DNA from 4 places in the Neorhizobium sp. P1_A6 genome. Region 4 is predicted to be linked to each of the others. Evidence: predicted binding sites of a transcription regulator. Region 4 holds the regulator's gene; each other region holds the start of a gene.
The links. The regulator LexA, encoded in region 4, represses DNA repair genes until DNA is damaged. The targets are predictions, from matches to a motif close to TGTTCNNNNTGTGTTCNG.
Positions count from the first base shown of each region.

Region 1: the regulator LexA is predicted to act here: its motif matches at 4,422-4,439, upstream of dnaE (DNA polymerase III subunit alpha).
Region 2: the regulator LexA is predicted to act here: its motif matches at 6,482-6,499, upstream of radA (DNA repair protein RadA).
Region 3: the regulator LexA is predicted to act here: its motif matches at 6,079-6,096, upstream of AC1D3C_RS19005 (DNA recombination protein RmuC).

Region 1 is NZ_JBFTZM010000023.1:54,571-60,587, forward strand. It holds gene AC1D3C_RS27945 (L,D-transpeptidase) at 1-672, shown strand, start outside; gene dnaE (DNA polymerase III subunit alpha) at 679-4,176, opposite strand; gene AC1D3C_RS27955 (ABC transporter ATP-binding protein) at 4,793-5,476, opposite strand; gene AC1D3C_RS27960 (lipoprotein-releasing ABC transporter permease subunit) at 5,491-6,017, opposite strand, start outside.
Region 2 is NZ_JBFTZM010000014.1:5,275-13,574, forward strand. It holds gene AC1D3C_RS23720 (hypothetical protein) at 215-595, opposite strand; gene AC1D3C_RS23725 (low affinity iron permease family protein) at 771-1,163, shown strand; gene AC1D3C_RS23730 (hypothetical protein) at 1,180-1,398, opposite strand; gene AC1D3C_RS23735 (SDR family NAD(P)-dependent oxidoreductase) at 1,499-2,239, opposite strand; gene purF (amidophosphoribosyltransferase) at 2,689-4,191, opposite strand; gene AC1D3C_RS23745 (CvpA family protein) at 4,347-4,934, opposite strand; gene radA (DNA repair protein RadA) at 5,039-6,442, opposite strand; gene alr (alanine racemase) at 6,547-7,710, opposite strand; gene AC1D3C_RS23760 (replicative DNA helicase) at 8,153-8,300, opposite strand, start outside.
Region 3 is NZ_JBFTZM010000009.1:131,344-139,643, reverse strand. It holds gene AC1D3C_RS19045 (LOG family protein) at 1-299, opposite strand, end outside; gene dapD (2,3,4,5-tetrahydropyridine-2,6-dicarboxylate N-succinyltransferase) at 436-1,290, shown strand; gene dapE (succinyl-diaminopimelate desuccinylase) at 1,300-2,496, shown strand; gene AC1D3C_RS19030 (hypothetical protein) at 2,480-3,100, shown strand; gene AC1D3C_RS19025 (hypothetical protein) at 3,134-3,730, shown strand; gene truA (tRNA pseudouridine(38-40) synthase TruA) at 3,744-4,508, opposite strand; gene fmt (methionyl-tRNA formyltransferase) at 4,508-5,443, opposite strand; gene def (peptide deformylase) at 5,502-6,017, opposite strand; gene AC1D3C_RS19005 (DNA recombination protein RmuC) at 6,129-7,334, shown strand; gene AC1D3C_RS19000 (ribokinase) at 7,385-8,284, shown strand.
Region 4 is NZ_JBFTZM010000003.1:289,749-298,048, forward strand. It holds gene AC1D3C_RS08265 (FtsB family cell division protein) at 86-403, opposite strand; gene eno (phosphopyruvate hydratase) at 567-1,841, opposite strand; gene kdsA (3-deoxy-8-phosphooctulonate synthase) at 1,952-2,800, opposite strand; gene AC1D3C_RS08280 (VOC family protein) at 2,804-3,673, opposite strand; gene lexA (transcriptional repressor LexA) at 3,874-4,593, shown strand; gene AC1D3C_RS08290 (ComEC/Rec2 family competence protein) at 4,574-7,081, opposite strand; gene gltA (citrate synthase) at 7,370-8,300, shown strand, end outside.

The DNA of each region.
Region 1 (6,017 bases), on a different contig from region 4:
GATGCCCAGATCCTGCTGCAGCAGCTCGGGTTCGACACCGGCGGCGGCGATGGCTCCGCCGGTCCGATGACCCGCAGCGCGATTGCCGGCTTCAAGCGCTGGAAGAACCTGTCGCCCAAGGGCGCGCTGGTGACGCCGGAATTCCTGGCCTCGCTCTATGAGACCGCCGGCAAGCCGCGGCCGCCGATGGGTCAGATCATGGTGCGCCGGAATTTCCAGCCCGTGTTCGAGGCTCCGGTCGGCATCAAGGATCCCGAAATCGCGCTCGGCACACACTTCTTCAGCGTCGACAAGGTCGAGCGCCAGGAAGAGACGGCTGAATGGCACAGCATCACCGTGCCGAATGGCCTCAGCGCCGCGGTGAAGCAGCGGCTCGGGATCACGGTAGCCGACAACCCTTATGCGCCCGGTGCTGCCGCACAGGCCCTCAGCCGCATCGAAATCCCGGCCGACATTCGCGACCGGATCGAAACGCTGATCAGCGACGGTTCGTCCCTGACGATCAACGACCAGGGCATCGGCCCGGACACCGGCGACGGTACCGATTTCATCACCATCACCCAGCCGGCGCAGCGGGTCGCCGAAGCGCAGATGCAGTCGTCGATCACCAAGCCGCAGCCGGTCAGTCAGCGGCGGTCGGACGCCAAGCCCCGCGCCTACGGCCTTTATTAAAGTCTCCTAGACCAGCTCGACATCGAGAACGCCCGGCGCCGTCCTCAGCGCCGCGGCGATTTCCGGCGAGATGCGGTATTTTTCCGTCAGCTCCACCTCGATTTCCCGCTTGCCGTCATCCTTGATGATCACGAAGGACACCAGCCCGTCGCCCCGGGCATTGAGGTGCCGGGCAACCGCGCGCATCGGGCCTGAATCGCGCACGAAGACGCGCAGCGCCTTCTGCATCTGCACCGACTTTTCCTCGAGCGACTGCGCCGTCTGGATGCGCAGGCCGATACCTTCCGGCCGCTCTTCCGCCTGCACGGTGATGACCAGCGACTTGCCCGGTTCGAGCAGGTCCCGGTATTGCGCCAGCCCTTCCGAAAACAGCACGGCCTCGAACTGGCCGGTCGCATCCGAGAAGGTGACGATGCCCATCTTGTTGCCGGTACGGGTCTTGCGCTCCTGCTTGCTGGTCACCGTTCCGGCAAGCCGGCCGGCGGTAGCGCCCTGTTTCACGGCGGCGGAAAAGTCCGCGAAATTCTGGACGCGCATCTTGGCGAGCACGTTGGCATAGGCATCGAGCGGATGGGCCGAGAGATAGAAGCCGAGCACCTGGTATTCGCGCATCAGCTTTTCGGACGGCATCCACGGCGTGAACGCCGGGAAAATCAGCGTTTCCGGCCCGGAGGCGGAGGACGAGCCGAACATGTCGTGCTGGCCGCTGACCTTCTCCCCTTGTGCGCGCTGCGCATAACCGATGATGCGGTCGAGGCCGCCGCTCAGTTCGGCGCGATCACGGCCGAAACAATCGAAAGCGCCCGCCGAGATCAAGCTTTCCATGACGCGGCGGTTGACCTGTTTCGGGTCGATCCGCAGGCAGAAATCCTCGATGCTGGCAAACGGCACATCGCCGCGCACTTCGGTGATGTGGTCGACCGCCGACTCGCCGACGCCCTTGATGGCGGCCAGCGCGTAATAGATCCTGTTGTCGCCGGTCTCGAAATGCCGGAACGAGGTCTGCACCGACGGCGGAATGACCGCGATGCCGAGACGACCGGCATCCTGACGGAAGTCGTTCAGCTTTTCGCTGTTCGACATATCGTAGGTCATCGAGGCGGCGAGGAACTCGACGGGATAATGCGCCTTCATGAAGGCGGTCTGATAGGAGACGATCGCGTAAGCCGCGGCGTGGCTTTTGTTGAAGCCGTAGTTGGCGAACTTTGCCAGCAGTTCGAAGATGTTGTTGGCCTGAGGCTTGGAGACGCCGTTCTTGATGGCGCCATCGACAAAGCGTTCGCTCTGCTGATCCATCTCCGCCTTGATCTTCTTGCCCATGGCGCGGCGCAGCAGGTCGGCCTCGCCGAGCGAATAGCCCGAGAGTACCTGGGCGATCTGCATGACCTGTTCCTGGTAGACGATGACCCCTTGGGTCTCCTTCAGCAGATGGTCGATCGTCGGGTGGATCGACTCGATCTCCTCCTCGCCGTGCTTGCGGGCATTATAGGTCGGAATGTTCTCCATCGGGCCCGGACGATAAAGCGCCACCAGCGCGATAATGTCCTCGATACAGTCCGGCCGCATGCCGATCAGCGCCTTGCGCATGCCCGCACTTTCCACCTGGAACACGCCGACCGTCTCGCCGCGCGAGAGCATCTCGTAGGTCTTGGCGTCGTCGAGCGGGATCTTGGCGAGATCGACCTCAATGCCGCGCTTGCGGCAGAAATCGACCGCGGTCTTCAGGACCGTCAGCGTCTTCAGGCCGAGGAAGTCGAACTTCACCAGACCCGCCTGCTCCACCCATTTCATGTTGAACTGGGTGACCGGCATGTCCGAGCGCGGGTCCCGATACATCGGCACTAGTTTCGACAGCGGACGGTCGCCGATGACGATCCCGGCGGCGTGGGTCGAGGCGTGGCGGTAGAGGCCTTCGATTTTCTGGGCGATATCGAGGAGACGCGCGACGACCGGTTCCTTGTCGGCCTCCTCCTGGAATTTCGGATCCTCCTCGATCGCCTTCGACAGCGGGGTCGGGTTGGCCGGGTTGTTTGGCACCAGCTTGCAGATCTTGTCGACCTGGCCATAGGGCATTTCGAGCACACGGCCCACGTCGCGCAACGCGGCGCGCGCCTGCAGCGAACCGAAGGTGATGATCTGCGCCACCTGCTCGCGACCGTATTTCTGCTGCACGTAGCGGATCACCTCTTCGCGGCGATCCTGGCAGAAGTCGATGTCGAAGTCCGGCATCGAGACGCGGTCGGGATTGAGGAAGCGCTCGAACAGCAGCGAGAAGCGCAGCGGATCGACGTCGGTAATGGTGAGCGCATAGGCGACCAGCGAGCCCGCACCCGAACCACGGCCCGGGCCGACCGGGATGCCCTGCTGCTTCGCCCATTTGATGAAGTCGGCAACGATCAGGAAGTAGCCCGGAAACTTCATCTTCTCGATGACGCTAAGCTCGAAATCCAGCCGCTCCCGATAATCCTGTTCGGTATAACCGCGCGTCATGCCGAGCGTCGTGATGCGCTCTTCGAGACCTTCGACGGACTGGCGGCGCAGCTCCTCCGCCTCGGCGCGCTCGGCTTCCGCCGGATCGTCGGTGGCGCCGGTGAAGCGCGGCAGGATCGGATTGCGGGTCTTCAGCACGAAGGAGCAGCGCTGCGCGATCTCGACGGTGTTTTCGAGCGCCTCCGGCAGGTCGGCAAACAGCTTTGCCATCTCCGCACGGCTCTTCAGATAATGGTCCGGCGTCAGGCGGAATCGCGTATCGTCCGAGACGATCGCGTTGTGGGCGACCGCCATCAGCGCGTCATGGGCATCGTAATCGGCCTTGGTAGGAAAGAAGGCCTCGTTGGTCGCAACCAACGGCAGGTCGTGGTCGTAGGCGAGCGTGACGATCTTGTGCTCGTGGCGCCGATCGTAAGCGCCGTGGCGCTGCAGTTCGACATAGAGCCGATCGCCGAAGATCTCCTTGAGCTTCAGCAACCTCGCTTCGGCAAGCGTAGCATTGCCTTCCTTCAGAGCCACGTCGACCGGACCGCTTCCTGCCCCGGTCAGCGCGATCAGGCCTTCGGTGCCGCCGTCCTCCAGCCAGGAGCGGCTGATATGGATGGACTGATGCCCCTCGTCGCCGAGATAGGCGCGGCTGATCAGGTCCACAAGCCGTTCGTAACCGACGGCATTGGCCGCCAGCACGACGATCGCCGGCAGCTTGGCGAGCTGCTGGTGGCTGTTGCGACGCTCGTCGGACTGGTCTTCCATATCGATCGACAGCTGGCAGCCGATGATCGGCTGCAGGCCGTCGCCGATCGCCTTCTGGGCGAATTCCAGCGCGACGAACAGATTGTTGGTGTCGGTGATCGCGATCGCAGGCTGATTGTCCGCGATCGCCTTCGAGAGGATCTTCTTGAGCGGCAAAGCGCCTTCAAGAAGCGAGTAGGCGGAATGGACGCGCAGGTGAACGAATTGAGGACTGGCCCCCAGCTCTGCCGATCCCGATTTTACGTCCACATTGTCTGCCATATATCTGCGCCTTACCCGTTTGATGAAGCGGGAACAATCTCATGAATCAGGCTATTGTCTGGCGCAGGGCTTTGAGAGTCCAGTTCGGATTTCCCTCCTCAACGCCTTTCGGCCGAGGGACCGGCTGGATCTCCGATCACATCGCCATCATGATCATCGAGAGGCTGGCCACGAAGGTGGCGATCGAAGCGAATGCGGCAATGTCACGAAGCAGGTCAGTCATCGTCGTCTCCCGTGTTCTCTTATGTTTTTATTTTGTTCTCATTTTGTTTGAGAGTCAATAAAAGAACAGACCGGAAACAAACATATCGCGATATCCTCCCTCACCTGGTAAACGAGAGATTAACGGCGGGATTTTCGTTTGGCTTTCAGGCATGCGCATACATCGGGACTGGATGGCCATCCGGGCATGAACAATTTTGGACGGGGCGCTGAAAGCTGCCTCGAGGGAGTGTCGGGCATGCCCGGATAGACTGGCGCCTGGAGGGTGTATCCTGGGGTCATCCTCGGGTTTAACCCGAGGACGAGGATGACGGAGGAAGGGGCGGAGCACACCACCCAGTGGCGTCATCCTCGGGCTCGACCCGAGGATCCAGACGCGCGCATGTCCGCTTCTTCACATCTCGACGACTTTGCCGCCCTCGATCGTCACGCGACGGTCCATGCGGCTGGCGAGGTCGTGGTTGTGGGTGGCGATCAGGGCCGCGAGGCCCGACTGGCGCACCAGCGCCTCCAGCGCGTCGAAGACATAGGATGCGGTCTTCGGGTCGAGATTGCCGGTCGGCTCGTCGGCGAGAAGCACGCGCGGGGCGTTGGCGACGGCGCGGGCGATCGCCACGCGCTGCTGTTCGCCGCCGGACAGTTCGGAGGGGCGATGCTCGGCGCGGTGGCCGATGCGCATATAGTCCAGAAGCTGAGCCGCCCGCTCCTTTGCCTCAGCCTTGGAGAGGCCGGCGATCAGCTGCGGCATCATGATGTTCTCAACCGCGGAAAACTCCGGCAGGAGATGGTGGAACTGGTAGACGAAACCGATCTGGTTGCGGCGCATCGCAGTGCGCTCCGCATCGGGAAGTCCGTTGCAGGCATGCCCGGCGAGAAAGACCTCGCCGGCGTCGGGATGTTCGAGCAGGCCGGCGAGATGCAGAAGCGTCGACTTTCCGGTGCCGGACGGGGCGACCAGCGCGACGATCTCGCCGGTCTTCAGGTCGAAATCAGCCCCCTTCAGGATCGAAAGCGTGGTCTCGCCCTGGCCATAGTGACGTTCGACGCCCGAGAGCTGCAAGACGGTTTTGGGTGCCATGAAGGATGTGGGTCCTATTCGTATCGGAGGGCCTGGACAGGATCGAGCCGGGAGGCTCGCCAGGCCGGAAGGATGGTCGCGATGAAGGAGAGGACGAGCGCCATCATGACCACCGAGAAGGTCTCGCCAAAGCTCATCTCCGCCGGCAGCTGGCTGAGGAAATAGAGTTGCGGATCGAAGAGGATGGTGCCCGAGACCCAGGAGAAGAACTGGCGGATGGATTCGACGTTGAGACAGACGAGCACGCCGAGCAGGACGCCGGCAAACGTTCCGACGATGCCGATCGCCGCCCCGGTCATGAAGAAGATGCGCATGATCGCCCCCGCACCCGCACCCATGGTGCGCAGGATGGCGATATCGCTGCCCTTGTCCTTCACCAGCATGATCAGGCCGGAGATGATGTTGAGCGCCGCCACCAGCACGATCAGGGTCAGGATCATGAACATGACGTTGCGCTCCACCTGAAGCGCGGAGAAGAAGGTCTGGTTGCGCTGGCGCCAGTCGGTGATGAAGATCTGGCGGCCCGCCGCCGCCTCGATCT
Region 2 (8,300 bases), on a different contig from region 4:
ATGCTTTCGCGTTCGGGAAAACACGAAAACATCCGGCTCCGGCCGGGTCGTTTGTCTTCAAGGCTTTTCGAGAGACGAAAACGGCCGGGCCAGCGCGAACGCTAGCGGATAATGATCCCACAAATGGAAATCGCCGTTTTCATGGAAGGCGTTATGGCGCGGGCAAGCCATTTGGTCAAGTGGGCGTCGCCCGCGCCGGACGGTTGAAGCCGTCTTACGCCGTCTTGCGGCCGATGCCGTTCCGGGCGACAGTAAACAGGAAGATCAGCATCGAGATGACGGTAATGATCGAACCGATCGCGGCAAGCGCTTCGCCGCCCGTCGACACCGCCATCGCGATACCCGGCACGAGACAGAGTACGCCAAGGACTGCAAAGCCAAGATGCACCTTCGCGAGCAGGGTCTCGGCAGCCGCCGGCGTCACAGTGTAGTAGAGGCCGAAAATCGCCATCGTCGTCCAGCCGACGAGGTTCAGATGCGCATGCGCCGGCGCCATCAGATGGTCGCCTGAGATCGCCATGTGAATGCCCCAGAACATGCCGACGGTGACACAGAGCACGGCTGCGCCGAAGAAGCAGAAAGCGATGTTTCTCATCAGATTCCCCCGAAATTTAAAGTTCCTGCGCCCTATCGCAGGACCCACAGCATAACAGAAATCGGATTTTATACATGGGGGTACCGGTGAGGTCGGCCATTGATCTGCCGCAGGGATCAAAACATGTGCTTCGCACGTTGATGGGCGGAAATCGTGCCCACCGGATGGATGCCAAATGGCCAGACAGGATAAACACCGCAACATTTTCGACATCTTCTCGAGCGCCGTCGCTTCCTGGTCGGGAAAGCCCGTCACCTTCGTCGCCGCCGCCGTTCTGATCGTCGTCTGGGGCGTCACCGGACCGTTCTTTGGATTTTCGGAAACCTGGCAGCTGGTGGTCAACACCGGAACGACGATCATCACGTTCCTGATGGTCTTCGTGCTGCAAAATTCCCAGAACAGGGACGGCGAGGCGGTCCAGGCGAAGCTCGACGAACTGATCCTGTCGAGCCAGGCCGCAAACGAGTTCATCGGAATTGAAAAACTGGACGAGGAACAGCTTCGCAGGCTCAGCGAAAGTCTGCAACGCCGCGCCAAGACGCTGGATCAGGAGGCGGAGAACGTCTAGGCCAGTAGCGGCAGCGTCAGCGGCCTTTGTCGGTCGGCGGATTGCTGTTGTCGAGCAGTGCCTGGGCTATGGATTTGCGCCGTGCGTCGTCGGTCATCGCGGAACTGATCAGCCGCATCGCTTCCATGACCGCCGCCTCGCCATGCTCTCGGTGAAGGCGGGCCATCGCCGCGGCGACCAGATTGGCGGTCGCTGTCGCTTGTTCTCTCTGCTCGTCGGTCAAAGGCGAAGGCATAGGCTTTCTCGCATTACGGGAACCGTTTCAGGTGTTCCCTTGTCGACGCGGATAATCGACCACTGTCAAACGCGAATACCCCGTGACGGGTGGGTTGCCTTTATTCCGGCGCCCGGAAATCCACGAACCTGTTGTCGCGCACGACGAACAGGCGGCCGGTATCCTGAAGGTCGGGTGAGGCGAGGAAGAGGATTTTTTCGGCCACTTCCGAGGGATGCGGCAGGGTTTCCGGATCTTCGCCGGGAACGGCCTGAGCGCGCATCGCGGTGCGGGTGGCACCGGGATTGACGATGTTGACCTTGAGCGGCGTGTGGTCGGTCTCCGCAGCCCAGATGCGGGCCATGTTCTCGACCGCCGCCTTGGAGATCGAATAGGCGCCCCAGAAGGCCGGCGCCTTGGAGGCGACGCCGGACGACATGATCAGCGCGCGGCCGGCATCGGATTTGGTCAAGAGCGGCTCGACCGAGCGGATCAGCCGCCAGGTGGCGGTAACATTGGTCAGCATCACCTTTTCGAACACCTTCGCCTCGATATGGCCGAGCGGCGAGATGACGCCGAGGATGCCGGCATTGGCGACGAGAATGTCGAGCTTGCCCCAGCGCTCGAAGATCGAGGCACCGAGCTTATCGATCGCCGCCATGTCGGTAATATCGAAGGGAACGAGGGTCGCGGTGCCGCCGGCCGCCTTGATCGCATCGTCGAGATCCTCCAGGCCGCCAACGGTGCGGGCGGTGGCGATCACATGCGCGCCGGCTTTTGCCAGAGCGAGCGCCGTGAAATAGCCGATGCCCCGCGACGCGCCGGTCACCAGCGCGATCCTGCCCTTTAGATCGATAGTCATGATTTTCCGCCCTTAGCAATACGTGCAACGGGTTACCGTTGCCGGTGGATATTTCGTGGAGGAGGCGGCCTCTTTCGCAGAGGTTCGGCCTCGGACTCCCTCATCCCTGTGCTTGTCACAGCGATCGAGCCTACGCAAGTCGTTGCGCGTTGGAGAGGCTTCGTCATCGTTGGAGACCCTGTTCATTGAGCGCCGAACCAGCCAGCCCCCTCAGCCCTGCCGGGCATCTCCCCCGCAGGTGGGGAGATCGGATGGGCGCACCGCCCTCCCCAAACAACAACGTTGCTGCCAATCGCATCAGGAGTTTGGCGGGAAGAGCATGCCGCTTGTGATCTCCCCACCTGTGGGGGAGATGTCCGGCAGGACAGAGGGGGGCGAGCTTGCTCAGTGCCGGATGTCGGCCACACAACTCGGCCGACGGCCTCATGCCCCGTCAGCCGACGCTCACCTCACCCGTTGCTGGCCAGAACCGAAACCTTGCGGCCCATCGTCTCGCCGTCCTTGTCGAGCAGGCGGGTGGGATAGTCGCCGGTAAAGTAGTGGTCGGTGAATTGCGGGCGGGCGTTGTTGCGGTCTTCGCCGCCGACGGCGCGGTAGAGGCCATTGATCGACAGAAATTCCAGCGAGTCCGCACCGATATACCGGCACATGGCTTCCAGGCTGTCGTACTGGTTGGCGAGCAGCTTGTCGCGGTCCGGCGTGTCGATGCCGTAGAAATCCGGATAATAGATCATCGGGCTGGCGACGCGCAGATGCACTTCCTTGGCGCCGGCATCGCGGATCATCCGCACGATCTTCAGCGACGTCGTGCCGCGCACCACCGAATCGTCGACGAGCACGACGCGCTTGCCCTCGATCATCGCCCGGTTGGCGGAATGCTTGAGCTTGACGCCGAAGGCGCGGATCTGTTGGGTCGGCTCGATGAAGGTGCGGCCGACATAGTGGTTGCGGATGATCCCGTATTCGAAGGGGATGCCGCTTTCCTGGGCGTAACCCAAGGCAGCCGGCGTGCCGCCATCCGGCACAGGCACGACGACATCGGCTTCGACCGGCGCTTCCTTGGCGAGGTTGATGCCCATGTTCTTGCGGGCGACATAGACGCTGCGGCCGCCGACGACGGAATCGGGACGGGCGAAATAGACGTATTCGAACAGGCAGAGCCGCTCCGGCTGGCCGTTGCCGGCCTTGCGGGCGTCGATCGAGATCGAGCCGTCCGGCTGAATCTCGCAGATGATGACTTCGCCATTCTCCACATCGCGAACGAATTTCGCGCCGATGATGTCGAGCGCGCAGGTCTCTGACGCGAAGATCGGCTTGCCGTCGAGTTCGCCCATCACCAGCGGGCGAATGCCGGTGGGGTCGCGCGCGGCGATCAGCTTGGTGCGGGTGACCGCGAGCATCGAATAACCGCCTTCCATCTGTCGGATCGCATCGATGAACCGGTCGGCGGTCGACGAATAACGGGAGCGGGCAATGAGATGCAGGACGACTTCGGTATCGGAGGTCGACTGACAGATGGCGCCGCCGGCGATCAATTGCCGGCGCAGCGTCAGGCCGTTGGTGAAATTGCCGTTATGGGCAACCGCGATGCCGCCGACTTCGAGTTCGGCAAACAGCGGCTGGACATTGCGTAGCGCGACTTCGCCGGTGGTCGAGTAACGGTTGTGGCCAATCGCGATATTGCCGGGGAGGCGGGCAAGGGTGACAGGGTCGGTGTAATGGTCGCCGACGAGGCCCATGCGGCGCTCCGAATGGAAGCGCAATCCGTCGAAGGAGACGATGCCGGCCGCTTCCTGGCCACGGTGCTGCAGGGCGTGCAGCCCGAGCGCCGTCAGCGTCGCGGCCTCGGGATGGCCGAGAATGCCGAACACGCCGCATTCCTCATGCAGCGTATCGCCATCCCATTCGTTGACGCTGTCTTCGGCGAATGTCTCGGAAACCGGCTGTTTCATCTTGGCCCCTTATCCCTGTGGACAACCTGTCCCTGTCGGAAAAATGGAAAGGCCGGCCGGGGGAGAAGCTCCCCGGAAACCAGCCTGTTTTTCACTTAGATGCGAATGATACCACAAATGGTGACGTTTTGCGCTGCATCAAGCGCAAGATCACGTCAATTATTTGTCGCAGGCGCGTCATCTGCCGCCGGCTGATCCTGAGCCGGAGCGCCATCGGCAGGCGCTGCTTCTTTGCCGAGGATGCGGGCGCGGATCTGCGGCTCAATATCGGCGGGCAGTACGGCTTCGAGGCGGGCGACCAGCGTATCGAGGAATGGCTTCGATTTCGCCTGCGTCACCCAGGTCGGCTGGGCATTGGCGGCCACCAGCCAGTTCCAGAATGCGACAGCGACGACGAGCAGCAGGATGCCGCGAGCGGCGCCGAACAGGAAACCAAGCGTCCGGTCGAGCGCCCCGATGCGGCTGTCGATGATGAAATCGGCGATCCGCGTGGTGATGAACGAGATGACGATCAGCGCGATCAGGAAGATGGCGCCCGCGGACGCGGCGATCGCGATGCGCTCGTCACTCAGGTGAGGTTTCACATAGGGCAGAACCAGGGGGTAGAGGTAATAGGCGGCGGCGATTGAGCCGGCCCAGCTCGCGATCGACAGCACCTCTCGCGAAAAGCCGCGAACCATGGCGAGAACGGCGGAAAACAGCGTCACAGCGATGACGATACCATCGAAAATCGTGATGGGCATATATGATCTACTCCAGACTTGCCGACTTCAAGACTTGCCGGCTTTTAGCCCGGCGCCCCGCCTTACCGCAGCCGTCATACATCAGCGGGCTTGTTAACGGAAGATCAATCATCTTCCGGCGTTTGTCTCAGCTTGGCGGCGGAACCGGCAATGCGCGATACCAGGTCCGGCAGGTCCTCGATCGTCACCCAGCGTCCGTTGGCACCCTTCGGCACTTCGGCGGAGGTGGCCGGCAGCATCGCCCCTGAAAAACCAAGTTTCTCAGCTTCCTTAAGGCGTTGAGCGGTCTGAGACACAGGTCGCACAGCGCCCGAGAGGCTGATTTCGCCGAAATAGACGCAATCGGCCGGCAGGGCAAGGCCGGCAAGCGACGAGACCAGTGCGGAAGCGACCGCAAGATCGGCCGCCGGTTCGGTGATGCGGTAGCCGCCCGCGACGTTCAGATAGACGTCGTGCTGGCCGAGCTTGACGCCGCAATGGGCCTCCAGCACCGCGAGAATCATCGACAGGCGTGACGAATCCCAGCCAACCACGGCGCGCCTGGGCGTGCCGAGCGAGGTCGGCGCGACCAGCGCCTGCACTTCGACGAGAACCGGCCTTGTGCCCTCCATGCCGGCAAAGACGGCAGCACCTGGCGATTTCGAGTTGCGCTCGCCGAGGAAAAGTTCGGACGGGTTGGTGACCTCGCGCAGGCCCTTGTCGGACATTTCGAAGACGCCGATCTCGTCGGTCGGCCCGAATCGGTTCTTGACGGTGCGCAGGATGCGGTAGTGGTGGCCGCGATCGCCCTCGAAATAGAGGACCGCATCGACCATGTGCTCGACGACGCGTGGGCCGGCGATCTGGCCTTCCTTGGTGACGTGGCCGACGAGAACCATGGCCGCCCCCGTCTGCTTGGCAAACCGGATCATCGCCTGCACGCCGGTGCGCACCTGGGTGACGGTGCCCGGCGCCGAATCGGCGGTGTCGCTCCACAGCGTCTGGATCGAATCGATGATGACGAGGTCGGGGCGCTTACCCTCGCCGATGGTGGCGAGGATGTCCTCGACATTGGTTTCGGCGGCCAGCAGCACCTCGGTATCGGCGGCATCCAGGCGCTGGGCGCGCAGGCGCACCTGCGCCACCGCCTCTTCGCCCGAGACATAGATGATCCGGTGGCCGCGGCGGGAGAGGGCGGCGGCGGCCTGCATCAGAAGCGTCGATTTGCCGATGCCCGGATCGCCGCCGACCAGCACCGCCGAGCCGCGCACGAAACCGCCGCCGGTCGCCCGGTCGAGCTCGGAAATGCCCGTGAAGATGCGCGGCGCTTCCTCGGTCTCGCCCGACAGGGTGGTGAGCGCCACCGCGCGGCCCTTCTTCGGCACCTTGCCTGGACCGGAGCCGATGCCGCCCATCATGTCGTCTTCGACAATGGTGTTCCACTCGCCGCAGCCGTCGCATTTGCCGGCCCAGCGGTTATGCACCGAGCCACAGTTCTGGCACACGAATTGGGTTTTGGATTTTGCCATGGGATCAGTTGCCGCCTTCGATATTCACAAAATTCCACCGTGAACAAAAGCGGAACTTTTCTTGTCTAATCCGAAAATGCAGATGATGGCAAGGAGGAAGGGAGTTATTCGGCCTCGATGTACCGCCGCTCATAGCGCAGGCCGAGGCTGGTCAGCAGTTCGTAGCCGATCGTGCCGGCGGCGCGGGCGACGTCGTCGAGGGCGACGTTGGGGCCGAACAGTTCGACATAGTCGCCGGCCTGGATGTCCGATGCCGGGATGTCGGTGACGTCGAAGATCGTCAGGTCCATGGTGATGCGGCCGATGACCGGAACCTTGCGTCCGGCGACGAAGCCGAAGCCGCCCTGACCTATGGTCTGGCGCAGCGGCACGCCGGAGCCGGAGAGTGCGCGTTTGTAGCCGTCCGCGTAACCCGCAGAGACGATCGCCAGCCGGCTGTCGCGGGAGAGCTGATAAGTGCCGCCGTAGCTCACCGTCTCGCCCTTTTTGCCGTCGCGGATCTGGATGATGCGGGCTTCCGCCTTGGCCACCGGCTTCATCGGGTTCGGCACTCCGACCACCGCTTCGCCGCCATAAAGCGCGATGCCGGGGCGGGTGAGATCGAAATGATAGTCCGGCCCCAGAAAGATCCCGGCAGATGCCGAAAGACTCGTCTCGATGCCTTCGAAAGCCTCCGCGACCTTCTGGAAGGCCGAAAGCTGTTTCTGGTTGAGGGGCGAGGAGGGCGTATCGCCGCTGTGGAGATGCGAGAGCACCAGGACCGGCGAGAAGCTCGCCGGCCGCGACACGTCGTCGGCAAAGGCGATAGCATCCTCGAGCGGCAGGCCGAGCCGGTTGAAGCCGGTATCGACCTGCAGCGCGCAGGGGTGGTCGCCGTGTTCTGCCGTCACCGACATCCAGAAGGCCAGCTGTTCTTCCGAGGCCAGAACGGGCACAAGATCGTGTCCGAAGAACATCCGCTCCTGACCGGGCCAGATGCCGGAGAGTACGTAGATCCGGGCGTCGGGCGCATAGGTGCGCAGCGTCACGCCTTCCTGCACCACCGCCACGAAGAAATCCCGGGCGCCGGCCTCGTAAAGCGTGATGCCGCAATCCTCCAGCCCGAGCCCGTAGGCATCGGCCTTGACGACGGCCGCTGTCCGCGCCGTTCCCGACCGCCGCGCCATCTCGCGCCAATTGTCGCCAAGCGCACCCAGATCGACCGTCAGCCGGACGGGCGCGATATCGAAATCGTCGGGATAGGAAAGCTCGCTGTCGAAATCGGTCATGTCGGCTCGTAAGGCATGAGGATCGGGGGGATGAGAACGGTTGCAGCGATCCTACCGGTTTCGAAGGCAGGAAAAAGACCATGCCTGCAAAATCCTTCGCGCTGCACAATCTTTTGGGTCGTGGATGCCGCAGACCTGTCACAAGCGCTGGAATATGCCCGCCCCCCTCTGGCCTGCCGGCCATCTCCCCCTCAGGTGGGGAGATTACCCGCGGCACGACCTTCGCTTCCCAATAAACCTCAGGCGGGACAGCGCTCGGATCGGAGAAGCCTGACGTGAGACTGTGGGCAGGCGCCCAGCGGATCTCCCCACCTGAGGGGGAGATGGCCGGCAGGCCAGAGGGGGGCGGGCGGGCTCAAATATTGACGATGAAAACCCCAATCCCGCTGAGACGATCCGAAACTTGCCATCGGCCGAAAAATGATATCGGCGACCGCCCTGATCAATGCTCTTCGTACTGAGTGAAGCTCGGGTCGGCCAGATCGGCGAAGCGGGTGTATTCGGACTGGAAGGCGAGCTTGACGGTGCCGGTCGGTCCGTGGCGCTGCTTGGCGATGATCACGTCCGCGGTGCCCTTGACCTTGTCCATC
Region 3 (8,300 bases), on a different contig from region 4:
GCCCAGGCGCTCTGGCCGGGCGCCGGGATGCGCGCGCCGCCGAACAGCACCACGGTCGATTTGATGCCGCGCTCGGCGAGTGCCATTTCCGTCTTCATCAGCTCGAGCTGGAGACGCACGGGGCGAAGCTCCTCGCGGCTGAGGAACTCGTCATCCGCATAGGCGAGGCGATAGGAATGCGATTCCGTCTGCGGCGTCCGCGGCTGGACTGCGGCGTCGTTTTTGTCCGCCTTGTTGTCCTTCAGCGGATCCCAGGCCCCATCCTTGCGCCGTGGGCCATCCTTCTTCGCCTTTGCCATTCGCATGATCCTTCCGGCGTCAAATGCATTGACGCCAATTCACATTGACGCTTGAGTGGCGGTCGCTTAGATCAAAAGACACCAAATGGCCACCTCTCCCACCATCACGATACAGAGTGACGTTTAAGGATTTCCCATGAGCAGCCCCGACTTCTCTTCTCTCGAAAAGACCATCGAGACCGCCTTCGACAACCGCGACGGCGTGACGGTTTCGACCAAAGGGGAAATCCGCGATGCGGTCGAGGAAGCGCTCAACCTGCTTGACAGCGGTCAGGCACGGGTTGCAAGCCGCGGCGAAGACGGAACCTGGACTGTGCACCAGTGGCTGAAGAAGGCCGTTCTGCTGTCCTTCCGCCTCAACGACATGGAAGTGGTCAAGAACGGCCCCGGTGCCTCCACCTGGTGGGACAAGGTGCCTTCCAAATTCGAGAACTGGGGTGAAACCCAGTTCCGCGCTGCCGGTTTCCGCGCCGTGCCGAACGCTGTCGTGCGGCGCTCGGCCCATATCGCCAAGAACGTCGTCCTGATGCCATCCTTCGTCAACCTCGGCGCCTATGTCGATGAAGGCACGATGGTCGACACCTGGGCGACGGTCGGCTCCTGCGCCCAGATCGGCAAGCACGTGCATCTTTCCGGCGGCGTCGGCATCGGCGGTGTGCTGGAGCCGATGCAGGCCGGCCCGACCATCATCGAGGACAATTGTTTCATCGGCGCCCGTTCGGAAGTGGTCGAAGGCTGCATCGTCCGCCAGGGCTCAGTGCTCGGAATGGGCGTGTTCATCGGCAAGTCGACCAAGATCGTCGATCGTGCCACCGGCGAGATCAGCTATGGCGAAGTGCCGCCCTACTCGGTCGTCGTCGCCGGCACGATGCCGGGCAAGCCGTTCCCGAACGGAGACATGGGACCGGGCCTTTATTGTGCCGTGATCGTCAAGCGCGTCGACGAGCAGACCCGTTCCAAGACCGCCATCAACGAACTGCTGCGGGACTGATCCGATCAAATGCCTGCTGCCGATCCCATCGCCAATCTCCAGACTCTGATCCGCTGCCCCTCGGTGACGCCTGCCGAGGGCGGCGCGCTTGCGGCGCTCGAGGCGATGCTGCTTCCGCTCGGATTCAAGGTCGAGCGGATGGTGGCGACGGAACCCGGCATGCCGGACATCGAGAACCTCTATGCCCGGCTCGGCACCGACGCCCCGCATCTGATGTTTGCCGGCCACACGGACGTAGTGCCGCCGGGAGACGAGACGTCTTGGAGTAAGCCGCCTTTTGCCGCCGAGATCGTCGGCGGCGAGCTGTTCGGCCGCGGCGCGGTGGACATGAAGGGTGGCATTGCCTGTTTCGTCGCAGCGGTCGCCCGCCATATCGATCTGCATGGCGCGCCAAGAGGCTCGATCTCCTTCCTGATCACCGGCGACGAGGAAGGCCCGGCCGTCAACGGCACCGAGAAGCTGCTGAAATGGGCGGCCGAGAGGGGCGAGACCTGGGATGCCTGCCTGGTCGGCGAGCCGACCAATCCGGATGCGCTCGGCGACATGATCAAGATCGGCCGACGCGGTTCGGTCTCCGGCAAGGTCACCGTCTTCGGCGTCCAGGGCCATGCGGCCTACCCGCACCTTGCCGACAATCCGGTACGCGGCCTACTGCCGCTCGCCTCAGTGCTGATGAATCCGCCCTTCGACGGCGGCACGGCGGAATTCCCGGCCTCCAATCTGGAAGTGACCTCCATCGATATCGGCAATCCGGCGACCAACGTCATTCCGGCCAAGGCGGCGTTCGCCTTCAACATCCGCTTCAACGACACCTGGACCGCCGATACGGTCAAAGCCGAGATCGTCAGGCGGCTCGACGCAGCAGCGATTGGTAGCCCGCTGCGCCCGGAGCGCGATCCGGCGCGCTACGACATCACCTGGGCAGAACGCCCGAGCCACGTGTTCCTGACCCGCAACAATGCCCTGATCGCTTCGCTATCGGGTGCCGTCGAAAACGTGACCGGCAAGGTGCCGAAACTTTCGACGACAGGCGGCACCTCGGATGCCCGGTTCATCAAGGATTATTGCCCGGTCGTCGAATTTGGCCTTGTCGGGCAGACCATGCATATGATCGATGAGCGCGTAGCCCTTGCCGATCTGGAGACGCTCACCCAAATCTATGGGACCTTCATCTCCCGCTGGTTCGATAATGCCCTCCTATCATGAAGTCAGGCTCTACCTCGGCGGTCTCTGGCTGCTGATCAGGGGCGATGCGCGCGGTCTGCGACCGTTCGACATTTCGGACCAGGGCGTATTGCGTTCGTTCTGGGCGGCGGGCTGGTGCGCGCCGGCATTGATTGTCGGCTGGATCGTTCAGCGGATGGAATACCTTCGTCATTTCCCTCAACGCGAGGACTATTCCTTCATCTTTTTCCTGAAGATGCTGGTCCTCGAAGCGGCCCAGTGGGTCGTGCCGGCCGCGGCGCTCATCGCCCTCGGCTTCATTCTGCGCTTCATGCCGCTCGTGCCGATCCTGATCGTGGTGCGCAACTGGTTTGCCGTCCCGCTCGCCTATGCGATCCATGCGGTTTATTCGCCCATCGCTTTCCTATCTGCCCAGCAAGGTGGCGCCATGGGGCTTGCCGGTTACGCTTCGATAATTCTGGCGGCAACCATTCTGATCGCCGCGCTTTTCCTCGCCTGGTGCGTTCTAAGAACAGTCATGGGCGGCCCGGTGATGATCCGCATTGCCACCCTGGGACTTGTGCTCCTGACCGACATGTTTGTTGCGCGCGAACTGGAGAATATCATGGGGGTTTCGTTAACCTGATGCGTGATTTCGCCGTTTTGCGAGGAGGCCGCCTTGCCCTCCTATGCTGAAGTCAGACTTTATCTGAGCGGTCTCTGGCTGCTTATCCGCGGCGATGCGCAGGGTTTCCGCCTGCTCGACATTTCCGATCGCGGCATGATGCGCTCGTTCTGGGCGTTCGTCTGGTGCCTGCCGGGCGCGTTCATCTCGTGGCTGTGGTGGCGCGACTATCTGCTTGAGGGCATGCCGTCCGGCGCCCGGATCGGCGGGATTTTCTTCGTTCGCATGGCAATGCTGGAAATCTTCAACTGGCTGGTGCCGCTGATCCTTGCCGGCGTACTCTGCTCGCTGCTCGGCATCGCCCGAAAGTTTCCGGCGGTCGTCGTCACCGTCAACTGGCTCTCGGTTCCGTTTGCCTATCTCTACGGCCTGCTGAGCCTGCGCTTCCTGTTGCCGTCGAGACTCGATACCGCCCTGGCGCTGGTCCATTTCGCGCTGCTGATCGTGATGATCATCGCGATATCGCGGGTGATGCGGATGATCTGCGGACCGCAGCCGCTGATGATCACCACGCTGGTGCTGGTGCTGATCGTGCCGAGCATGCTGCTGACCGAAGCGCTGCAGCGTTTCCTCGGCATTTACCCACTCTGACGAAGCCAGCGCTTCAGGGCTCTACGGGATCGCCTGGATAATCGACCCGCATGAAATAAAGCCCCTCCGGCGGTGCCACCGGCCCGCAGGCCTTGCGGTCCCGGGCGTCCAATGCTGCGCGGACATCCGCCGGCGTCATGCGGCCTTCGCCGGCCAGTTTCAGCGTGCCGGCGAGCGACCGTATCTGATTGTGCAGGAAACTCTGTGCCGTCGCGCGGATTTCGATCAGGTCGCCGCTGCGCGTGACATCCAGTATGTCCAGCGTGCGGACGGGGCTTTTCGCCTGGCAATGAACCGAACGAAAAGTCGTGAAATCGTGCTTTCCGACCAAGGTCTGGGCGGCGGCATGCATGACTTCATGATCCAGATCCTTGGTGACCCACCAGGCACGCTTCGCATCCAGCGCCAGCGGGCCGGCCCGTGAAATGATACGGTAGAGGTAGTATCGCCGGACAGCCGAAAAGCGAGCGTCGAACGTATCATCGACAACCTGCACGCTGACGATGGCGACTTTCTCCCTGGCCATGCCGAGATAGGCATTCAGCGCGTCGCGCAGCCGGTGTGGCTGCCACGACCGCGTGAGATCGACATGCACCACCTGTCCGCGCGCATGCACGCCGGAATCGGTGCGGCCGGCGCCCTTGACCACCACGGGCTCCTTGGTCAGAGACAGGATGGCATTTTCAAGCGCCGACTGTACCGAGTGGCCGTTCTTCTGCTTCTGCCAGCCGACATAGGGCGTGCCGTCATATTCGACGGCCATGCGGAATCGGGGCATCAGGAGAGCCTCGTGCCCGGCCCAAGCGGCGTCCCGCGCAGGAAATCCGCCGCGGCCAGCGGCTTGCCGCCGGCCTTCTGCAATTTGCGGAGCTTCACCGCACCTTCACAGCAGGCTACGGTCAGCGCTTCGTCCAGAACCGTTCCGGGCTCACCCTGCCCCTCGCCGACTTCCGAGAGGAGAACCTTTACGCGCTCCGGCTTGCCGTTGATCTCCGCCTCGAACCATGCGCCCGGAAACGGCGACAGACCGCGGATGTGGTTATGCACATCACGTGCGGTCTTCAAAAAATCGATGTGCGTCTCGCCCTTGTCGATCTTGGCGGCATAAAGCGCGCCTTCCGACGATTGCGGCGTCAGCGGCAGGTCGTCGGCTTCGAGTTTCCCCATCGCCTCGACCATCGCACGGGCTCCGACCAGCATCAGCTTGTCGTGCAGCTCGCCCGCCGTCATGTTCTCGCCGATTTCGACTTCCCTCGTCAGCGCGACGGGGCCGGTATCGAGGCCCTTTTCCATCTGCATGACCATCATGCCGGTCTTCTTGTCACCCGCCATGATCGCCCGCTGGATCGGCGCGGCACCGCGCCAGCGCGGCAGGAGCGAAGCGTGGCCGTTGTAACAACCGAGCTGTGTGCCCGTCAGGATCGCTTCCGGCAGAAGAAGGCCGTAGGCGACGACGACGGCAACATCCGCCTTGAGTGCGCGGAATTTCTCGCGCTCATCGGGATCCTTGAAATTGGCCGGCGTAAAAACGGGAATGCCCAGCAGTTCGGCGGCCTGATGGACCGGCGACTTGACCAGATCGAGCCCGCGGCGGCCGCCCGGGCGCGGCGGCTGGGTATAAACGGCGACGATCTCATGGCCCGCATGTTTCAGGCTCTGCAGCGTCGGCACGGAAAATTCCGGCGTTCCCATGAAGATGATGCGAAGAGACATGGTCGTTCCGCGTCTCAAGAGACCGCGCCTTCTTAACTCGGATCGCCCGAGCGACGGTTCAGACCGCCTTGGACTTGGCAGCCTTGGTGAATTTCTTGATCACCATCTCGCGCTTTAGGCGGGAGATATGGTCGATGAAAAGCACGCCATTCAGGTGATCGATCTCATGCTGCAGGCAGGTGGCGAGCAGGCCGTCTGCCTCTACCACATATTCCTTGCCGTCGCGGCCGAGATGCTTGACGCTGACGGTCGCCGGGCGTTCCACCTCGGCATAATATTCCGGAATGGAAAGGCAGCCCTCTTCATATACAGAGATCTCGTCGGAGGATTTGACGATTTCCGGATTGATGAAGACCTGCGGCTGCTTTTCCTCGCCCTCGCGCGCAATGTCGACGACCAGCAGGCGGCGCGGCACGCCAATCTGGATCGCCGCAAGGCCGATGCCCGGCGCGTCATACATGGTCTCCAGCATGTCGTCGGCGAGCCTCAGAAGCTCGGCGTCAACACGCTCTATCGGCTTGGAAACCTGACGCAGGATCGGGTCAGGCAGAATAATCAGAGGCTTGATCGTCATGGCTTCCCATAACCCATCTTTTTTTCCGAAGGAATAGAAATTACGGCCGGACGAAGCTAAATGTTCACCTTTTGATCTTTTCAAGCGGCAAAATTCTGTTAGTTTCCCGCCATGGATAATCTTGTCGCGAGCCTTTCCCGTTTCTTCGACGATCCGCGCGCCGCCGTCGTGGCGGTGATGTGTGGAGCGGCATTGCTACTATTATGGCTGTTCCTGGCCCGGCGCGCATCGCTTCGGCGGCAGGAAGATGCGGCCTTGCGGGTAATGGAAGGCGAGGCCCGGCTTTCCGAACTTCTGAGAGCGCAAAGCGAGATGCAGGGACGGCTGTCGGCAATGGCGGAGACGCTTTCGACGCGGCAATCGGAGCTGAACCAGTCGGTCAGCCAGCGGCTCGATGGCATGACGCACCGGATCGGCGCTAGCATCACCGAACAGACCAAGTCGACGCAAGAGAACCTGCAGCGACTGCAGGAACGGCTGGCGGTGATCGACGCCGCCCAGAACAATATCCAGACGCTGGCAAAGGACGTCGTCGGCCTGCAGGCAATCCTGTCGAACAAGCAGACACGCGGCGCCTTCGGCCAGGGCCGAATGGAAGCGATCGTTGCCGACGGATTGCCGATGGGGGCCTACGGTTTCCAGACCACGCTCTCGAACGGCACCCGGCCCGACTGCACGATCAGGATGCCGAACGGCGCTCCGCCTCTGGTGATCGATGCCAAATTTCCGCTCGAAGCCTGGAACGCTTTTCGCGAGGCCGCGGCACCCGAAGCGAGACGGGCCGCCGCCCAGGCCTTCAAGCGCGACCTCGAGGTTCACATCCGCGATGTCTCGGAAAAGTACCTGATCCCGGGCGAAACGCAGGAAATGGCTTTCCTCTTCGTGCCGTCGGAATCGATCTTCGCGGAGATCCATGAGCATTTCGAGAGCGCTGTGCAGAAGGCGCAACGATCCCGGATCGTCATTGTCTCGCCCTCTCTCCTGATGCTGTCCATCCAGGTCATACAGGCCGTGCTGAAGGACCAGCGGATGCGCGAGCAGGCACATCTCATCCAGGGCGAAGTGGCGCTGCTGATCGAGGATCTTTCCCGCCTCGACGACCGCACCCGCAAACTGCAGACACATTTCTTCGCGGCGCAGAAGGATGTCGAGCAGATCCTCACCTCCACCGACAAGCTCAACCGCCGCGGCGCCAAGATCGAGGCTCTCGAGCTGGAGGCGCCTCACGAAGCCGAGGTGGCCCGCGATCGGCCCCAAGCCAAGGCGGTCGAAAGCCGTACCGGCCTGCTCAAGCTGCGGGTGGTTGACGAGGAGTGATCCTCTCGGGCAGTGTCGCGCGACTTTAATTTACGCAAGCAGGCCTGCCCATGATCACCGTCCTCGGCTCCATCAATATGGATCTCATCGCCACGACCGAACGTCTGCCCCAGCCGGGCGAGACGGTTGCGGGATCGAATTTTGCGACGGCCGCCGGTGGTAAGGGCGCCAACCAGGCGCTCGCAGCACGCCGTGCCGGAAGCTCCGTGCATATGGTGGGAGCCGTTGGGGAAGATGGTTTTGCTGCGCCGGCGCTGGCACTTCTCGATGACGCCAAGGTAGACCTCTCAGCGGTCGCGCGCGTAACCGATCCAACGGGCACGGCTCTGATCCTGGTGGGCGGCACGGGCGAAAACATGATCGCGGTGGTGGCCGGCGCCAACGGTACCGTGAGCACGGCACAGGCCGAGGCGGCGGTCGAAGCCATGAAGATCGGCGACATCCTGATGCTGCAGCTCGAAATTCCGACCGGGACGGTAGAGACGGCGCTCAACGCAGCGCGTGCCAAAAGCATTCAGACGGTGATCAACACTGCGCCGCTGACCGGCGATGCGGCCCGGCTGGCCCGGCTTGCAGATATCGTCGTCGCCAATGAAACCGAATTCGAATTGCTGGCCGGAAGCCCGATCCCGGACGCTGCGGCGCGCCAGGAGATGTTGAAAAAACTGCACGCGGAAACCGGCCAGACATACGTCGTCACGCTCGGCGGCGACGGCGTGGTCGCGATCCGCGACGGGGAGATCATCGCCGCCGAGGGATTGAAGATCGAACCGGTCGATACGGTCGGCGCCGGCGACACGTTTTGCGGTTACCTGGCCGCCAGCCTCGAGCAGGGGCTCGATTTTGCGAAAGCGCTCCGCCGCGCCGCGGTGGCCGGTTCGCTCGCCTGCCTCAGCCGCGGCGCCCAGCCATCGATCCCGCCCGCCGAGGCGGTCGATGCCAGGGTCTAAGCTGCTTTGATCGGGT
Region 4 (8,300 bases):
GCAATGCCATAAACGCATGGCTCACATTCCATGCAACACTATGAAAAGGTTACAGAAATATGAAATTAACTGGATTTCGGTTAATTTAGAAGTAGTTGTTGAAGATGACGATTTCGTCGCCGCGCGAGACGTTCAGCTGATAACGGGCGATCTCGTCAAGCATATCCTTGTCAAGCGAACCATCGCTCATCAGCTGAACCTGCCGCTCCAGCGTCTCGCGCCGTGCGGTCAACTTTGCGAGCTCGCCTGCACGCGCCTGCCGCTGACGTTCGAATTCCTCCGTGGCGATCAGGCCGAGATCGCCGTGGATGGAATGATAGCCGAAGTAGCAAAGAAACGCGACTGTGATGGCGGGAAGAACAAAACGGCCGAATTTTCTTTTCTTATGATGCTTTGTCCACATGCCGCTCTAACGCCTTGCCACGCTTACGGGATCTCAAATCGATCCGAAACAGAGCTTCAAATTCGCAGAACTTGCTTAAGCAATCGTTGACCAGAATCGAGTCCGAAAAAAGCCCGCGTCTTTCGGCGCGGGCTTCCATGAAAATGTCGAGCCTGGGAGGCTGTCAGGCCTTCAGGACGCTGCGGCCGGCATAAACGGCCTGCGGACCGAGCATTTCCTCGATGCGGATAAGCTGGTTGTACTTGGCAAGCCGGTCGGAGCGCGACAGCGAGCCGGTCTTGATCTGCCCGCAATTGGTGGCGACGGCGAGATCGGCAATCGTCGAGTCTTCGGTTTCACCCGAGCGGTGCGACATGACGGCGGTATAGGCCGCCTTGTGGGCAGTCTCGACGGCATCGAGCGTTTCCGACAGCGAGCCGATCTGATTAACCTTGACCAGGATCGAATTGGCGACGCCCTGCCTGATGCCATCGCGCAGGCGCGACGAGTTGGTGACGAACAGATCGTCGCCGACGAGCTGGCACTTGGCGCCGATCTTGTCGGTCAGGTACTTCCAGCCGGCCCAATCGTCTTCGGCCATGCCGTCTTCGATCGAAATGATCGGGTACTTTGCTGCAAGCTCGGCGAGGTAATCGGCCATGGCTTCCGGCTCGAGCGTGCGGCCCTCGCCTTCCATCTCGTACTTGCCGTTCTTGAAGAATTCGGTCGAGGCGCAGTCGAGCGCCAGGCAGACGTCGTCGCCTGGGGTATAGCCGGCCTTCTCGACCGACTTCATGATGAAATCGAGGGCTTCCGGCGCGCTCTTCAGGCCCGGTGCGAAACCACCTTCGTCGCCGACATTGGTGTTGTGACCCTGGGCCGCCAGTTCCTTCCGCAGGACGTGGAAGATCTCCGAGCCCATGCGCACGGCGTCCTTCAGCGTGTCGGCGCCGACCGGCATGATCATGAATTCCTGGAAGTCGATCGGGTTGTCGGCATGAGCGCCGCCGTTGATGATGTTCATCATCGGAACCGGCAGGACATGCGCGTTCGGACCGCCGACATAACGGTAGAGCGGCAGGCCGGAGGTTTCGGCGGCAGCCTTTGCGACGGCGAGCGAGACGCCGAGGATGGCATTGGCGCCGAGGCGGGACTTGTTCGGCGTGCCGTCGAGCGCGATCATCGTCTTGTCGATATGGATCTGGCTCTCGGCATCGAAACCGCCGATCGCATCGAAGATCTCGGTATTGACGGCTTCGACCGCCTTTTCGACGCCCTTGCCGTGGTAGCGCTTGCCGCCGTCGCGCAGTTCGACGGCTTCATGTGCGCCGGTGGAGGCGCCCGACGGAACGGCCGCACGGCCCATCGAACCGTCTTCCAGATAGACATCCACCTCAACGGTCGGATTGCCGCGGCTGTCGAGAATTTCGCGGGCGATGATATCGGTGATGGCGGTCAAGGGTCTCTCCCTGGGTTTGGACTTGACGTCACGAGGTCACTGAAAATGTCTCATAATCAATGACACGAAAATTACAATCGAAGCAGTTTGCGTGCTTTTTGTGGGCGCGCTCACGCCGCCTTGGCGACGGCGTCGAGGGCAAGCAGCTTTTCGAGGAGCTGCGGCATGTCCTTCAGATGCACCATGTTCGGGCCGTCCGAGGGAGCATTGTCCGGATCCTCGTGAGTTTCGATGAACAGGCCCGCAATGCCGACGGCAACCGCTGCCCGTGCAAGGACCGGCACCATGCTGCGGTCTCCTCCGGTAGAGCCTCCCTGCCCGCCAGGCTGCTGCACAGAATGCGTCGCGTCGAAGATCACCGGAGCCCCCATGGACGCCATGATCGGCAATGAACGCATGTCGGAAACGAGTGTATTGTAGCCGAAGGAGGCGCCGCGTTCGCACAGCAATACGTTGGGATTGCCGCTCGCGGTGATTTTGCCGAGCACGTTCTTCATGTCCCAGGGTGCCAGGAACTGACCCTTCTTGACGTTGACGACGCGGCCGGTCTTGGCAGCGGCGACAAGCAAGTCCGTCTGGCGTGACAGGAAAGCCGGGATCTGCAGGATGTCCACCGTCTTTSCGACGACAGCGCATTGTTCTTCCGTGTGAATGTCGGTCAGAACCGGGAAACCGAACTCCTTCTTGAGGTCGGCAAAGATTTCCATGGCTGCTTCGAGCCCGATGCCGCGCTTGCCGGAAATCGACGTGCGGTTGGCCTTGTCGTAGGAGGACTTGTAGACGAGGCCGATGCCGAGCTTGCTGCAGAGTTCCTTCAACGCGCCTGCCATCATGAAGGCGTGGTCGCGGCTTTCCATCTGGCAGGGACCGGCGATCAGCGACAGTTTTGCGTTCTGCGCGAAAACCACCTTGCCGCCTCCTTCGCCGACGGAGACGCTGGAGTTTGCGGTAACTTCCATGATCTATTCCTCGAAGCCGAACAAAACACCCTGGCCGGGCGCCGCCGAGACGAGAACACGGCCCTCCCGGCGGACGAATGCGACGTCATTAGCAGCAAGGGTGATCTCTGTCACGGCAAGATCGGCGGTTTTGAAGATGACCGCCCGGCCGCGCAGTCCTTCGGCGCCCGGGGTCGGCTGAACCGCAAATTCCGCCTCGAGCTCCCGATCCTGCAGGATCCGGATGCGGGCATTGGCCGCGGCAAGCTGGAGCGGTGCAGCCTCCGGCGCGGCCTTGGTCAGCAGCACCTGTTCGACCAGCGGAGCGAAATCGGCAGGTGTCGGGGCCGACAGGATGATTTCGCTCAGGCCGGTGACGGTATTGGCATGCCGCTCCAGCTCGCGGTCGGCAGGCAGCGGGTTGATGCGCTGGCAGGAAAACAGGAAGAACTCGGGCGCGCGGTCATCGCCGGCGAATGCCAGCCGGAAGCTCGCCTGCGTCTCGGAACCGTCGGCCAGGATCATGCCGCGGGAAAATTCCAGCACGTCGCCTGCCGAAACGCCGCGCATCTTGAAACGCGCATGATCGGCCATCGCATCGCGGGTCGCGACAACGAGAGCGGAAAAGCCCTGCCGGTTGGACGTCTTGCGGAAGGCGAGATCGCGAGCCGTGAAAACGTTGCCGCGCTTTGCCGCAACACCCGCATGGCGTCGGTTGGCAAGAGCCAGCGGCTCCAGGTAGGTCCCATCCGAGAAGAACACGCAAGCATTGGCGGTGCCGAAAGGATGAAAAGCATCCGGCGCAACTGTAAAACCGAGCGCCGTGAGCCGGGAACGCGCAGCGGTAAGTCCCGCCACCGGCAGCACGAGATGATCGATCGGTCTTGCGTTCACGCGAGGGCCCCCTGAATTGGAATCGCAAAGCTACTTTGGCAGCGGGCTGGCGCCGCGCAAGTGGTGTGACACCAGATATCTGGCACGCATCTATGAAGAAAAAATCATCATACTTCACAGAAATTTAGGGACTTGCGGAACACATATGGAACATATAGTGTCCGTTCTGGATTTGTTTCCGACTCTGAGGGTGCCAAAAGATGCTCACGCGCAAACAACAGGAATTGCTTCTGTTCATTCACGAACGCATGAAGGAATCCGGTATCCCGCCGTCATTCGACGAAATGAAGGACGCGCTCGACCTTGCGTCCAAGTCCGGAATCCATCGTCTGATCACGGCGCTCGAGGAGCGCGGCTTCATCCGCCGCCTGCCGAACCGGGCCCGCGCGCTGGAAGTCATCAAGCTCCCGGAAGCCTATTCGCCGAGCATTCAGCCGCGGCGCGGTTTTTCGCCCAGCGTCATCGAGGGCAGCCTCGGCAAACCGCAGCCGGCCGCAGCATCTCAGAAGCTCGCGGCCAATGACGGCTCGTCGAACGCGACGACCGTTCCCGTGATGGGCCGCATCGCCGCCGGCGTGCCGATCTCGGCGATCCAGAACAACACGCATGACATCTCCGTGCCGGCCGAGATGCTCGGCTCCGGCGAGCATTATGCGTTGGAGGTCAAGGGCGATTCGATGATCGAGGCCGGCATCCTCGATGGCGACACCGTGATCATTCGCAACGGCACGACGGCCAATCCAGGCGACATCATCGTGGCGCTGGTGGACGATGAGGAAGCGACGCTGAAGCGTTTTCGCCGCCGCGGCGCCTCGATCGCGCTCGAAGCCGCCAACCCCGCCTACGAGACCCGCATTTTCGGGCCTGACCGGGTGAAGATCCAGGGCAAGCTCGTCGGCCTCATCCGCCGTTATCACTGATTAGCTGCCGGAGCGGTTCCGGCAACGCGTTGTCGAAACTCTGGCTTCGCCAATCGTAGTGGCGGTGCCTAGTCCAGGGCCGGTCCTCGGCCGCCATTGCGGCACGGACCTCCCAGCGTCGCATGTCGCCCGTGCCGTTCAGCGAAATCTCCAGCGCGCCGGTCTTTCTGAGCGTCGTGCCATTGATCATCAGTCCGCCGGACCGGCATCGGTCGAAGCGTGCCCGCGGGGCGATGACAAGATCGGCGGCGTCGCAGGCAGCGCCGGCATAACGGCCGTCTTCGACGGCCACGATGATGGCATTGCCCGTGCTTGCGGCGCACCAGGCCTTAGGCTCGCAGGTGAAGCGGTCGGAAGTCACCTGGCTTATTCGCAACCTCACGGTTTCGAGTTCCATCGAGGTCAACTCACGGCGCTTATCGTTTTTTGCGCCTGCTGGTTTGCGGTCGGGCGGCTTGTCTCTGGCTGGCGACATGTCCGGTTTGGTCGGGTCGCCGAGCAGAAGCGCCCTCTTCCACTGGTCGTAGATGAAATCAGGCGGGCGGGCGCGGTTGGTGGAAACCCGTTCCCCGTTTACGAGCGCCACCATTGTCCCGTCTTCCGAGACCAATATATCCGCCAGAGGCGTCGATCGCTCATGCCAGGAAAGCAGCAGAGCGGTCACCATCAGCGGCGGACCGATCAGCCTTAGCTTCGTCCTGAGCAGGGTCAGCAGCAGGAAGCCTGCCGTTGAGACCGTCAGGAACCATGGATGCTGGCGGCCTATCCCGACATCGCCACCCCAGGCAGCCACGTGCCTGGCAATAACGATCACCGCTTCCAAGCCGAGGCCCATGAGCTTCATGAAGGGAGCATCGAGGCCGAAGGGCATCAGCAGCATGCCGACCAGACCGGCCGGCATCACCACGAAGGAGATGATCGGCATGGCTGCGAGGTTTGCGGCGAGGCCATAGGTGGCGATGCGATGGAAATGCTCGACCGAAAACATCGCGGTCGAAACGCCGCCGATCAGCGAGGTGACGAAGACGCCGGCTGCGAAATTCCACGATGCCAGGATCGGCATCACCATGCGGTGACGGAACGGCAGAGGCTGAGGATCGCGGCCCTCGGCCCTCTGTTTCCAGAGCGCGTAACCGGCGACCAGGGCAACGGTGGCGGCAAACGACATCTGGAAGCTCGGCCCGAGCATTTCCGAGGGCGACATGGCGATGATGACGAGCGCGGACAGCGCCACATTGTGCAGGCTGATCGACGGTCGGTCGAAGAGGACGGCAACCAGCATGATTGCCATCATGATGTAGGCCCGCTCGGCCGAAACGCCGAAACCGGAGATCAGGTAATAGGCGGTGACCATTATCAGGGCGCCGAGTGCGGCGATCTTCTTCACCGGATAGGCGTGGCCGAGGCCCATAAAGACCGCGAGCGCGGTCCGCACGCCGACGAAGAAGATACCGGCGGCGAGCGCCATGTTCAGTCCGGAAATGGCGACGATATGGGCTAATCCCGCAAGCCGTAAAGCTTCGGTCGTTCCCTTGGAGATCGCCCGGCGTTCGTCCGTCACGATTGCCGCGGCAAAGGCGCCGGAATCTCCCGGCACGGTCTCGCGGATACGGGTGGCGATTGCGCTGCGGAGATCGAAAAGCCGGCTTTCGATGTCGGCAATCCAGCTCCGGGTCGACGGACCGGCAGCCTGTTTTTTCGGCGCTCCATAAAAAAATCCGACCGCGCCGATGCCGTCGAAATAGGAGGAGAAGGCAAAGTCGTTGAGGCCAGGCAGTGCAGGTCCGGAGGGTGGTGAAAGGCGCGCGCGGCCGCTGATCGTCTCGCCGATCTGGGCGGGCTCATGTCGAGACCTTGCAAGCAGCGATACACGCTCCGGCGGGCGCCTGACTTCCGGATTGGATGTCCGGTCGATAAGGACGACATAACGCCAACGGCCCTGGGCATCGATCTCCCTGCGCTCGACCACGCCGGCAAGTTCGGTTGTCACCGGCGTATCGAGAACGACGGTGGACCGCCGCCACGTCTCGAACTGTGCCAGCATCATGCCGCCCAGAAAGAGCGCGACACCGAGCGGCAAGAGATGGATCGTGCCGGAGCGGTGGCGCGAGACGGTGACGAAGATCGTACATACGCAAAAAACGAGGAAAAACGGCCAGAACGCAGGGTTATGGGGCAGTGCGAACCAGCAGACGGCCCCTGCCCCGACGACGACCGGCAGGAAAAGGAAGCCATGGCCATAAACCGTCTCCTCCTCCAGCATGACCGGGAGACGGCGTCGCAGCCGATCGAGGCGCCGGCTCGCGGAGCGGAGAAAGCCACCGTCCAGCGTATGGACCGGCGGGCGGCGCTCGATCGCGGGGAAAAGCTCGGCCAGATTTCGGAGCTTGCCCGAGTCGGGAGCGCTTGTGTTTATGCGGGGGTCCGGCGGCCGGGATATCAGTTTCCCTGCCTCGGCATGCGTCGGAAATGCATTTTCCTCCGGCATGAAACGCTCTGTCCGCCCTACCGCCAGACATGCGGCAATACAACCTGCGCGTTTCTTCTTCGGTCGTCAACTGGCGGTTAAATATCGGGAATTCCGAGCCACCGAAAGGGCATGCAACAGGAAGTTGGACATCCAAGCAAAAGCTGTTGCTCAATAATTTTTCGCGCTGCACAAAATGCCGTCACGACAGCTTGGCATCAGCTTTAGGATCATATAGCTAAACTGGTGGACGCTTAATTCTTGTGGCGCTTTTAGGGCGCCATGCCGCCAAAAGGTTGGAGGATCAGCATGACGGAAACAAGCGCAAATCTGGTAATCGGTGACAGACAAGTCGATCTGCCGGTCAAGTCGGGGACCATCGGTCCCGATGTGGTCGATATCGGCGCTCTCTACAAGCACACCGGCACCTTCACCTACGACCCCGGCTTCACCTCGACGGCGTCTTGCGAATCCAAGATCACCTATATCGATGGCGACGCCGGCATCCTGCTGCATCGCGGTTATCCGATCGAACAGCTCGCCGAGCACGGCGACTTCCTGGAAACCTGCTACCTGCTGCTTTACGGGGAACTGCCGACCGCTGCCCAGAAGAAGGACTTCGACTATCGCGTGACCCATCACACGATGGTGCATGAGCAGATGAGCCGCTTCTTCACCGGCTTCCGCCGCGACGCCCATCCGATGGCCGTCATGTGCGGCTGTGTCGGGGCGCTGTCTGCCTTCTATCACGACTCCACCGACATCACCGATCCGCACCAGCGCATGGTCGCTTCACTGCGCATGATCGCCAAGATGCCAACGCTTGCCGCGATGGCCTATAAGTACCATATCGGCCAGCCCTTCGTTTATCCGCAGAACAACCTGGACTATGCGTCGAACTTCCTGCGCATGTGCTTTGCGGTTCCGTGCGAAGAGTATGTGGTCAATCCGGTGCTGTCGCGCGCCATGGACCGCATCTTCATCCTGCATGCCGACCATGAGCAGAACGCTTCGACCTCGACGGTCCGCCTCGCCGGTTCCTCGGGCGCCAACCCGTTCGCCTGCATCGCGGCCGGCATTGCCTGCCTCTGGGGCCCGGCCCATGGCGGCGCCAACGAAGCTGCGCTCAACATGCTGACGGAAATCGGCACGGTCGACAAGATCCCGGAATATATCGCCCGCGCCAAGGACAAGAACGATCCGTTCCGTCTGATGGGCTTCGGTCACCGCGTCTACAAGA